Regions from separate parts of the Prochlorococcus sp. MIT 0604 genome, predicted to be linked through region 3. Evidence: predicted binding sites of a transcription regulator. Region 3 holds the regulator's gene; each other region holds the start of a gene.
What was found. Region 3 encodes NtcA, which controls nitrogen genes in cyanobacteria. Its sites were predicted from a motif close to GTANCNNNNGNTAC; they were not measured.
Positions count from the first base shown of each region.

Region 1 (3,219 bases), 750 kb from region 3:
ATTATAAATTTCATGTTTACTAACTTTTTTAAATTCGGTTTCACCTAAAGTTTGCAGGTGATCTTGTCTTCCTCCAATACTGACATTATATCCATCCTCAGTTCCACCTCCCTCTTTTTTTACCTTTGTGCCGGTCATGCCAATACCACCCATATGAGCTTGTCCACAATTATTTGGACATCCTGTCCAATGGATTTTAACCTCCTCTGATAATTCAAGTTCTCGATCTAATTTTTCAGAAATATTTCTTGCTATATCTTTGGTATTTGCAAGAGCAAAACTACAATAACTACTCCCTGTGCATGAAACAGTACTCGCTGAAAAATGGGATGGATTTAATTTGAATTTTTTAATAATTTCTTCATTAGCAAATTCTTCTAAAATGTTATCTTTCAGGCCAACAATAATTAGATTTTGATCTTCGGTTAGTCTTACTTCACTTTGTCCATATTTTTCACTTAATCTTGCAATTTCTTGTATATCTTCTACACATAATCTTCCTACAGGAATATGTAATCCAGCAAAGTAAAGATTGTTTTGTTTTTGTTTATTAATCCCAAATAAACTTCTTTGTTTTTCGTTGAAAATTGAGCCTGGATCGTTCGACAAAGTTCCAAATTTTTCTTCTACAAGTTTTCTAAATTTTTCAATACCTATAGAGTTTAAATAATATCTGAATCTTCCTTTATTTCTGAGAAATCTATCTCCATTATCTCGCCAAAGGGAAGTAATAATTCCAGTTATTTTACATATATCTTTTTCTTCTACCCAGACATCTAGAGGTATAGCATAAGCATTTAAAGTTGCTGATAAAATTCCTCCTACCCAGACACCAAAGCCTAATATTCCATTTTTAAAAACAGGATGAAAGATAAGATCATTATGTAGAAGAAAATTATCTTTTGCTCCGGCAACTGCAGTATTCCACTTCCTGGGTAAATTGGAGAATTCGGGGTTGCCATTACCAGAATTTGTTAAGTAATCTTCTAATTCAGAAGTATATTTTCTTGTATCAATAATTTCTTCAGGATCAATTCCCGCTAGTGGATTGCCAGTTACATTTCTTGGATTATCCATTCCAGACTGAACGGATGTAATATCAACCTCTCTAAGTCTTTTAATAATATCTGGTAGATCATTTATCAAAACTCCCCTTAATTGAATATTTTGCCTAGTTGTTATATCTGCAGAACCGTCTTCTCCGTATCTAGCAACTATTGAAGCGATTACTCTCAACTGATTAGAGTTTAAAATTCCATTGGGAACTCTAAGCCTCATCATAAATCTTCCAGGAGTTTTTGGTCTCCAAAAAAGGCCATACCACTTTAAGCGCATTTGCAAATCTACTTCATCCATCTCTTCCCACCCTTTAAGAGCATAATCATCTAATTCTTCAAAAATTTTCAGACCATCTTTTTCCGCCTTTTGCTTTTCAATCTTATTTAATTTTTTATCATTTAAATAATATTGCATATTTATTTTTTAATCAGATTATTTTCCCTAGATTTGGGGGGATAAAATGTATCCTATTATACGAATTTCTATAAATATTTTTTATTTTTAAAAATCTATTTCTTTCATAAACAATTTAGTTCATTTACTCTAATAATTGTAATGTTCTAGAATTAATTTTTAACTTTTCCCACCTTGTTTTCTGATTTCCTGATAACAGAATCAAAAGCGTTCTCTAAATCTTTTGTATTAAATCTTGAATAACTTTTTAAATGAGTTTCAAGATCATGTCCCATTGCATCTGCTATTTGTTTTGGTGATCTATAAGTGCCATTTTTATTGATCCTATTATGAGCAACATAGGCGTATCTATGCCGGAAAGAATAAGGTGTGCATTCTTGCCCCTCAACTTCAGCTTCCTTGCAAATTGACAACCAAACATTCTTAGGACTTCTATCTCTTAACTGTTTGCCTAACCTATCTGCGCCTTGTCCTTTGGATATTTGAGGAAGAAGTTCTCCAGCAGCAAACCTTTGCTGCAAAGTAAGGCACCATTCAAAAGGATTTCCATCTATATCCAAAACAAATAAAGGAAATAATCTTCTTCCATTTATCTTTGAATTCGATTTCTTATAAGTAGTCCAAAGTTCTGTTTTATTATTTTTTAGAACTAAATATCTAAGTTCCTCAGGCCTCAATCCATATACGGCACAAAGCTGAGTTGCAAATTGCCATTTTGCTGCATGCTCATTATCTGCAAACGCATCAACCAATCTTCCAATTTGGGAATCTGTTAATGGATAACCTACTCTCTTTTCTGTAGTTACTTCTTCTTCAGCTTTATTAAAAACTGGTGGTCTCCAATATGATGGAAAATCTTCTCTTTCTACGCACCAATTTAAGAATCTATTAAAAGCTAATCTCATATGTCTTCGCATGGTTGTGCCTTTAGCCCAACCTCTTTTTTCTAAATTTTTACCATGTTGATATTCATTACTGACTTTATCCCATAATCTTTTCCCATTTTGAGGTCTTGCTTTTGATCTCTTTACGTAAAAGAGAATTGCTGTAATTACAGGAAGGTGCTTCCTTTTCCATGTATTTTCTTGGATGGTATGTTTATTAGAGTTTCTGTAATTTTCGAGAGCCGTATCCCAGTTCAGCTCGAATTTAGATGATGATTTCTGTGAAATATCAAAAGCAGCTTTTAAAGAAATATTGGATTTATAGTTTTCATAAGTATCAGCAGCATTTTGTATGAGCTTAAGAGCCTCAACCCATTGATCTTCTTGCCATTTGTATGGAAGGTTTATTGATAAAAATCCTGATGCTTTTTTCCCATATAAAACACGAATATTTCCTCTATCAGGTTGAACAGTCCATCCAGTTCCAACAGAGACTTTAATTGCTCTTCTAAATACTTTTATCCAAGAGTTAGTTTCTACCACAAAGCGTCCGAGTGCTCCTCTTTTATTCTACGCAAATCCGTAGAAATATAACCTTACTTAGGCAAAAGTGTGCAGTCTCGTGCAGTCTTATGCAGTACATGATTGAAGTTATAGCTGAGATAACAGAGTCTCACTAATTGCGTGTTAGTGCTTTGGGAGCACTAGGTCGCAGGTTCGAATCCTGTCGCCCCGACCATTTAAAAACCAAGTCATACAAGAGAGTTTCCCAGACTCTCTTTTTTATTGCCAACTATAAGAAAAATAAGACTTAGCGATTATATAGCGATTATTTGCCATACCTTGCATAACCTTGCCCCCT
Region 1 covers NZ_CP007753.1:1,290,018-1,293,236, reverse strand. The annotation lists gene EW14_RS07190 (ferredoxin--nitrite reductase) at 1-1,473, opposite strand, end outside; gene EW14_RS07185 (hypothetical protein) at 1,626-2,900, opposite strand.
Region 1: a site for NtcA is predicted at 1,522-1,535, ahead of EW14_RS07190 (ferredoxin--nitrite reductase). Genes of this name have one in related genera too.

Region 2 (3,219 bases), 740 kb from region 3:
AATCTTAATGCGGCTCGCAAAACGAGATGAACGTTTTTGTAGTCTACGCTACATATTAACTATAAGTACAATTTAATTTATAAGTTGTTCATTACTATACAAAAACTTATTAAAAAATAAGAAACTTAATTTTAAAGTGAAGAAAATATATTTGAATTTTTTTGAGTAAAAAATGATTGATTATTTTCATAATTGTTAGCAGAATAACTTCCGGAAACAACAGTTCCGTGAGTTACCCCAAAAATAAAACCAAGTAAGATCGCTAAACGCATCCAAGAGTATAAATTTGAAACTAATTTCCCTCGAATTTAGAATATATGATGTTGTTATTTATACTAAATAATTTTTTATCCCCCAAGATATGACATTGATGGATGAATTTTTTGATTTTTGTCAGTTGTTTTTTCTAATTTTTTAAATCTATCTTCACTATAGTTATCTTCTCTCGCTTCCCAAATGCTCTTGATTTTATTTTCCAGTTCATGGAGATTAATTGGTAGAGATAACCATGGGTTTAGATTTATACCTTCACTAGAAAAAAGACACGTGTAAGCATAACCATCGCTAGTTATCCTCAACCTATTACAATCTGAACAAAAAGGATTACTTACTGAAGAGATTGTACTTATAAAACTTTTTGAATCACTGATGTACCATCTATTGGCTGTTTGCCCTTCCTTTCTTCCGTAGTCTTTTAATCGATATTTCTTCTTTAATAAACTAATAATTTTTTCAGAGAAAAAAACATCTGATGGCTTCCAATTATTAGATGTGCCTACGTCCATATATTCAATAAAGCGAATTTCTATAGACCTTTTTTTTGCAAAATCAACTAATTCAAAAATTTGATTATCATTTATCTCTTTTTTAATGACTGCATTTATTTTTAATTTCCCCTCCTTTGGATTAAATCCAGCATTAATTGCATGATCTATTCCTTCAAGGACAGTAAATAATTTTTCTTTACCAATAATTTTATTTTCCTCTCCAATCATGTTTGAAAAAATATCAGGATCAATTGCGTCTAAACTTACTGTTATACGGTCTAACCCATTTTTAAAAAGCTCAATAGCTTTTTTCTCAGAGAGCAAATATCCATTTGTAGTTAAAGAAATATCCTGTAAATTTGCTATTGGATTTGATTCTTCTAACCTTTGCAATTTAATTTCATGAAGAAGTTCATCTAATTGAGAACTTAATAAAGGTTCACCTCCAGTAATTCTTAAAGAATTTACCCCTAATCGACAACTGACCAAAATTAATTTTTTAAATTGTTCAATATTTAATACATCTAAACTATAATTTTCTGGCTTACAGTAAATGCATGAAAAATTGCAATTTTGTTTAAGAGATAACCTTAAAACTTTTAACTTTCTTTTTCTATTATCCTCCAATTGCTTAAGTCCCATTATTCATATTTAAAAATTCTCTCTTCGAATTTATATTAATTAAATCTCCATTGTTTGCATAGAAATATTTATGGGGAATTTGATCAACCCATCCAAGAAAGTTTTTCTTTCCAGAGGATAACTTTTTTTTTAATTTAAAATGATTTTCTTCATTGAGGGGATAAATACCGAATAATGGTTGTACAAAAATTCCATCATGGGATACTACCGCAGAATTTTGATTTTTTTCCCATGATTTAATAAGTGAATAAATTAATTTTGTATTCAAATTAGGCATATCGATTGGGATAATCAGGATATTTTTAGTGTTTTTTTTAAAAGATGAAAAAATTTGTTCTATACAAGTTAAAGGGCCATCAAAGGGTTTGGCATCTGAAATAAACCCAACATTATTTCTTTTATCAACTTCTTTTGAATGAGAAGTATGATTTGTTATTACAAAAGTTTCCAAATTAAGAGTATTTAATATTTTTATTTTATGAGTAAGCCAATTTCCGCCTTCATGATGTTTAATTAGTGCTTTATCAAACCCCATTCTTGAACTCTTGCCACCAGCCAAGATGAATGCCTTAAATTTTTTATGTTTTATTTCCATAACTTAGGTAATATTTTCCCACGAGTATTTTATGTATCGAATAATACCAATAATAAGATTGCTAATTATTCCCAATTTTGAATTTTTCTTAGTACTGACAATATAATTTTAGCCTTTTAAAAAATTTGAATTTATTTCCCCTCAAATTTCGTATTAAATAATACAAATGAATGCATTGATCGAAATATAAATTGCTTAAAAATTAATCTTTAAAAATTTTCATGTTAAGTGATGTTTGGTCTTTGAATGGCAGATATAGAACTCTTCACCTCACCTGGTTTGCCTTTTTCCTTACTTTTGTTGTTTGGTTTAACCTCGCACCTCTTGCAACTACTGTTAAAGCCGATTTAGGTTTATCTGTCGCTCAAATTAGGACAGTAGCAATATGTAATGTTGCTTTAACTATTCCTGGCAGAGTTTTGATTGGAATGTTATTGGATAAATTTGGTCCAAGAAAAACTTACTCAACAATCTTGATATTTTCTGTAGTCCCATGTTTATTATTTGCTAGTGCGCAAGACTTCAATCAACTTGTAATTGCGAGATTGCTTTTATCAATAGTAGGAGCAGGTTTTGTTATCGGAATAAGAATGGTATCTGAATGGTTCCCTCCCAAAGAAATTGGATTAGCTGAGGGAATATATGGAGGATGGGGAAATTTTGGATCTGCTTTTTCTGCGCTTTCTCTTGTTGCCGTAGCTGGATTCTTGTCTTTTTCAGGAGGTTTTGAGTTTCCAACTGGAGCCGTACTGAATTGGAGAGGAGCTATTGTTCTTACAGGAATTATTTCTTTTGTTTATGGAATTATTTATTTCTTTAGTGTGACTGACACACCTCCAGGAAAACCCTACCAAAGGCCTGCAAAAACAGCTGGTTTAGAAGTAACGAGTATAAGAGATTTCTGGGGTTTAATTGGAATGAATGTTCCATTCGCAGCAATTCTTTCAGTACTATGTTGGAGACTTCAGAAGGTAGGTTTTCTAACTTCTTCTACTTATCCAATAGCTTTGCTTGCAGTATTGGCTTGGTTTGTTTTTCAGACTTGGGGAATTGTAAGGACAAATATTGAATTGTTGAAAGGAACTAAAATTTACCCTAAAGAAGATAGATATGAATTCAAACAAGTAGCTATTTTGGAATTAACTTACATAGTAAATTTTGGTTCTGAATTGGCAGTAGTTTCTATGCTTCCTAGTTTCTTTGAATTTACTTTTG
Region 2 covers NZ_CP007753.1:1,300,297-1,303,515, reverse strand. The annotation lists gene EW14_RS10115 (hypothetical protein) at 132-272, opposite strand; gene EW14_RS07245 (GTP 3',8-cyclase MoaA) at 348-1,409, opposite strand; gene EW14_RS07240 (molybdenum cofactor guanylyltransferase) at 1,399-2,004, opposite strand; gene EW14_RS07235 (NarK family nitrate/nitrite MFS transporter) at 2,226-3,219, shown strand, end outside.
Region 2: a site for NtcA is predicted at 2,038-2,051, ahead of EW14_RS07240 (molybdenum cofactor guanylyltransferase). Genes of this name have one in related genera too.

Region 3 (3,219 bases):
ATCATGGTGAAGTTCAGTTTTTTCTAAATTATTAGGATTAAACTTTTTGGGATTCATAACGGTACCAGGGACATGTCTGAAAATTAGGAATTCTTTTGATGAAAGTCTTAAATCATAGCCATAAGATGAGCATCCGTAACTCAAAACTGGCTTTTGTTTATTATCAGGCTCAAGATGCCTCACTAAATTTGACTGAAAGGGCTTTATCATTCCTTCCGAGGCCTGTTGATTTATCCAGAGATCATTTTTTAGCATTGTTTTATGAGCGAAGTTCGGTAATTTGGTTGGCCATTAATAATAGATCTTTAGGAATATCTGTACCAGTAAGAATTACATCTCCTGATATAAATCGGTTTTCAAGTGTTGAAATCAAATCATCTTTATCGATAATTTTCATCTCAATAGCTAAAAAAATTTCATCAAGTATGATTTGGTCGTTCTCGTCAGATTGTAGTTCTTTTTTACAAAAGTTCCATAATTCAACAGTAGATTCATGAATAGATTTTTTTAAATTATTATTATTTTCAATTTCTTCTGAATTATATTGATCAAATGAATGTGATGATCTTATCCAGGTTAAGTTACCGCAAAGCTTTACTGCATTATCAACTCCTTGTTTTACGCCTCCCTTCATAAATTGTATTAAGAGCACTTTTCTACCAAGAGCAGCATTTCTTAGAGAATCTCTAATAATAGATGGGTAGCTTCCTCGATATGAAGAATGATAGATTTGAATTTGCCCGTTTTGTGTAAATCTTTTTACGTTAACTTTGTTAGCAGTATTTATGTTTACAACATCAAGATTATTTCTGGAACAAATATGGGATGAACTATTTACCATTATTAAATTCTTTCTACATGCAGTATAATTAGAATCTACCGACACTGCATATAGTGTAATTTTACTTAAAAAAGTCTTAATCAAGTGGAAACTGGCAGAAAAAGCCTTATTTGTAAATTAATAAGAATTGAAAATTGTTACTGTTGATACAAGATATTTTAGGACGTCTCCTTAAATTTTTTAATAGTTAAGATATTTATGATACCTGCTTCACGAGGATTCAACCGCTTTAGTTCGCAACATTCCGGACAAAGTAAAATTAACTCTATTGGAGAACGTTTTCCAATCAATAGAACTTTAATGGAAGTTATTAAAGGTCTTGATGGTGCAAGCACAGAAATGGTTGAGAGATCTAAAACTATATTTTTCCCTGGGGATCCTGCAGAAAGGGTTTATCTTATAAGAAGAGGAGCAGTAAGATTATCAAGGGTTTATGAGTCAGGTGAAGAAATAACAGTTGCTCTTTTAAGAGAGAATAGTCTCTTTGGTGTTTTATCTCTTCTAACAGGACATAGATCTGATCGTTTTTACCATGCTATAGCATTTACAAGGGTTGAGATGATAACAGCACCTGCCAATTCTGTTTTAAGAGCTATAGAGGAAGATGCATCAGTAGGACTATTACTTTTGCAAGGGCTTTCAAGTAGGATCCTGCAAACTGAAACCATGATAGAAACTCTTACACACAGGGATATGTCTTCTCGTTTAGTAAGTTTCTTAATGGTTCTTTGTAGAGACTTTGGAGTTGCAGGTGAAAAAGGTATCACAATAGATCTAAGGCTTTCACATCAAGCAATTGCTGAAGCTATTGGTTCTACAAGAGTAACCATTACAAGATTATTGGGAGATTTAAAGGATTCAGGGCTTCTTAATATTGAAAGAAAAAAGATCACAGTGTTCGATCCAATTGCTCTTGCAAAAAGATTTAATTGATTCATCATAAATTATGATGTATTGAGGGTATGCAAACGTGTGGCTTGGATTTTAATTGTTTTTTTAATATTCCTGGGAGGATTAATTGCACCATTTGGGGATATTCTTGGAACAAAGATTGGTAAAGCAAGATTTAGTATCTTAAAATTAAGACCGAAAAAAACAGCAACTATAATAACAATAATTACTGGTGGTTTTATTAGTTCAATATCAATAGGATTGTTGATTTTAGTAAGTGAAGAATTCAGACAAAGGCTTTTTGTTGATATTCCTTTTTTGCAAAAAACTTTAGATGAAAGTAAAAAGGCTTTAATCCCTTTACAGGAAGAACGAAAGGAACTTGAAGGTAAAATTATGCAAAAAGAAAAGGAGTTAAATCAATTAAAAAATAATATTAAAGAATTTAGGAGAGGAAATATTGTTATTAAAAGGGGGCAAACTTTATTTATTGCTGAGATCAATTCCAGCTCAAATATAAAACTAGACTTAACAAAAATCTTTAATGAAGCTGATAAATTTGTCAGGAAAATTGTTATCCCAATTAATAAAGAAGCAAAAAATATTCTTTTATGGAGACCTAATGATATTTCAAGAATTGAGAAAATAGCAGCTAGAGGTGGTAATAAGATTTTATTAATCAAATCAGCCACAAATGTTTTAAAAGGGGATAATTATGTTTTTGTATCTCCTGATTTATTAGAGAATAAATTTATAGTCAAAAAAGGGGATGTTATTACAAGTTCAATTCTTAAAGAAACTGATTTAAATCTTAAATCAATAAATACTAAAATTAAAGCATTGCTTAGAGAAACAAGGGATGAAATTAAGTCAAAAGGATCACAAGTTAGTGAAATTAATACAAATGGAAATTTTGTAAAAAAAATTAGAGACTTTCTTCAAGAAAATCAAAATATTAAATTTAAGTTAGAAGTAGTATCTTTAAGAGATAGTAAAACTTTAGAACCCATAGTCGTTGAAATAAATATTTTAAAAATTGCATCTTAAATGCCTAGAGTAATAACTATAGATCCTGGAAAAAGTAAATGCGGCTTAGTCTTAGCTGAAATTAGTGAAAAAAAAGTTTATCAAGCCATCATTGTTAAAAGTGAATTAATTGAGAATTATGTCAGCAATTTAATTGCCGCTGAGGATATATCACAAATTATTATTGGCAATGGTACAACCAGTAAAGCAATCAAAGAAAAGCTGTATTTTTTTAAAAAAGAAATAATAACTTTTGAGGAAAAAAATACTACTTACAGGGCTAAAGCAAGATATTTCGAACTTTTTCCAATTAGTGGTCTGAAGTTTTTAATGCCTCGAGAGGTTTTTATTTTTAATAAAAATCTTGATGCCATATCAGCTTTAATAATTTTAGAAGACTATTGCAAAATGAAGTTTACTTTGAATCAAAATGTAGATTTTAAAACTTGGCTGAAATAGTG
Region 3 covers NZ_CP007753.1:264,345-267,563, forward strand. The annotation lists gene dcd (dCTP deaminase) at 1-255, opposite strand, end outside; gene EW14_RS01390 (cob(I)yrinic acid a,c-diamide adenosyltransferase) at 260-841, opposite strand; gene ntcA (global nitrogen regulator NtcA) at 1,040-1,774, shown strand; gene EW14_RS01400 (DUF3084 domain-containing protein) at 1,814-2,779, shown strand; gene EW14_RS01405 (hypothetical protein) at 2,780-3,217, shown strand; gene EW14_RS01410 (DUF3146 family protein) at 3,198-3,219, opposite strand, start outside.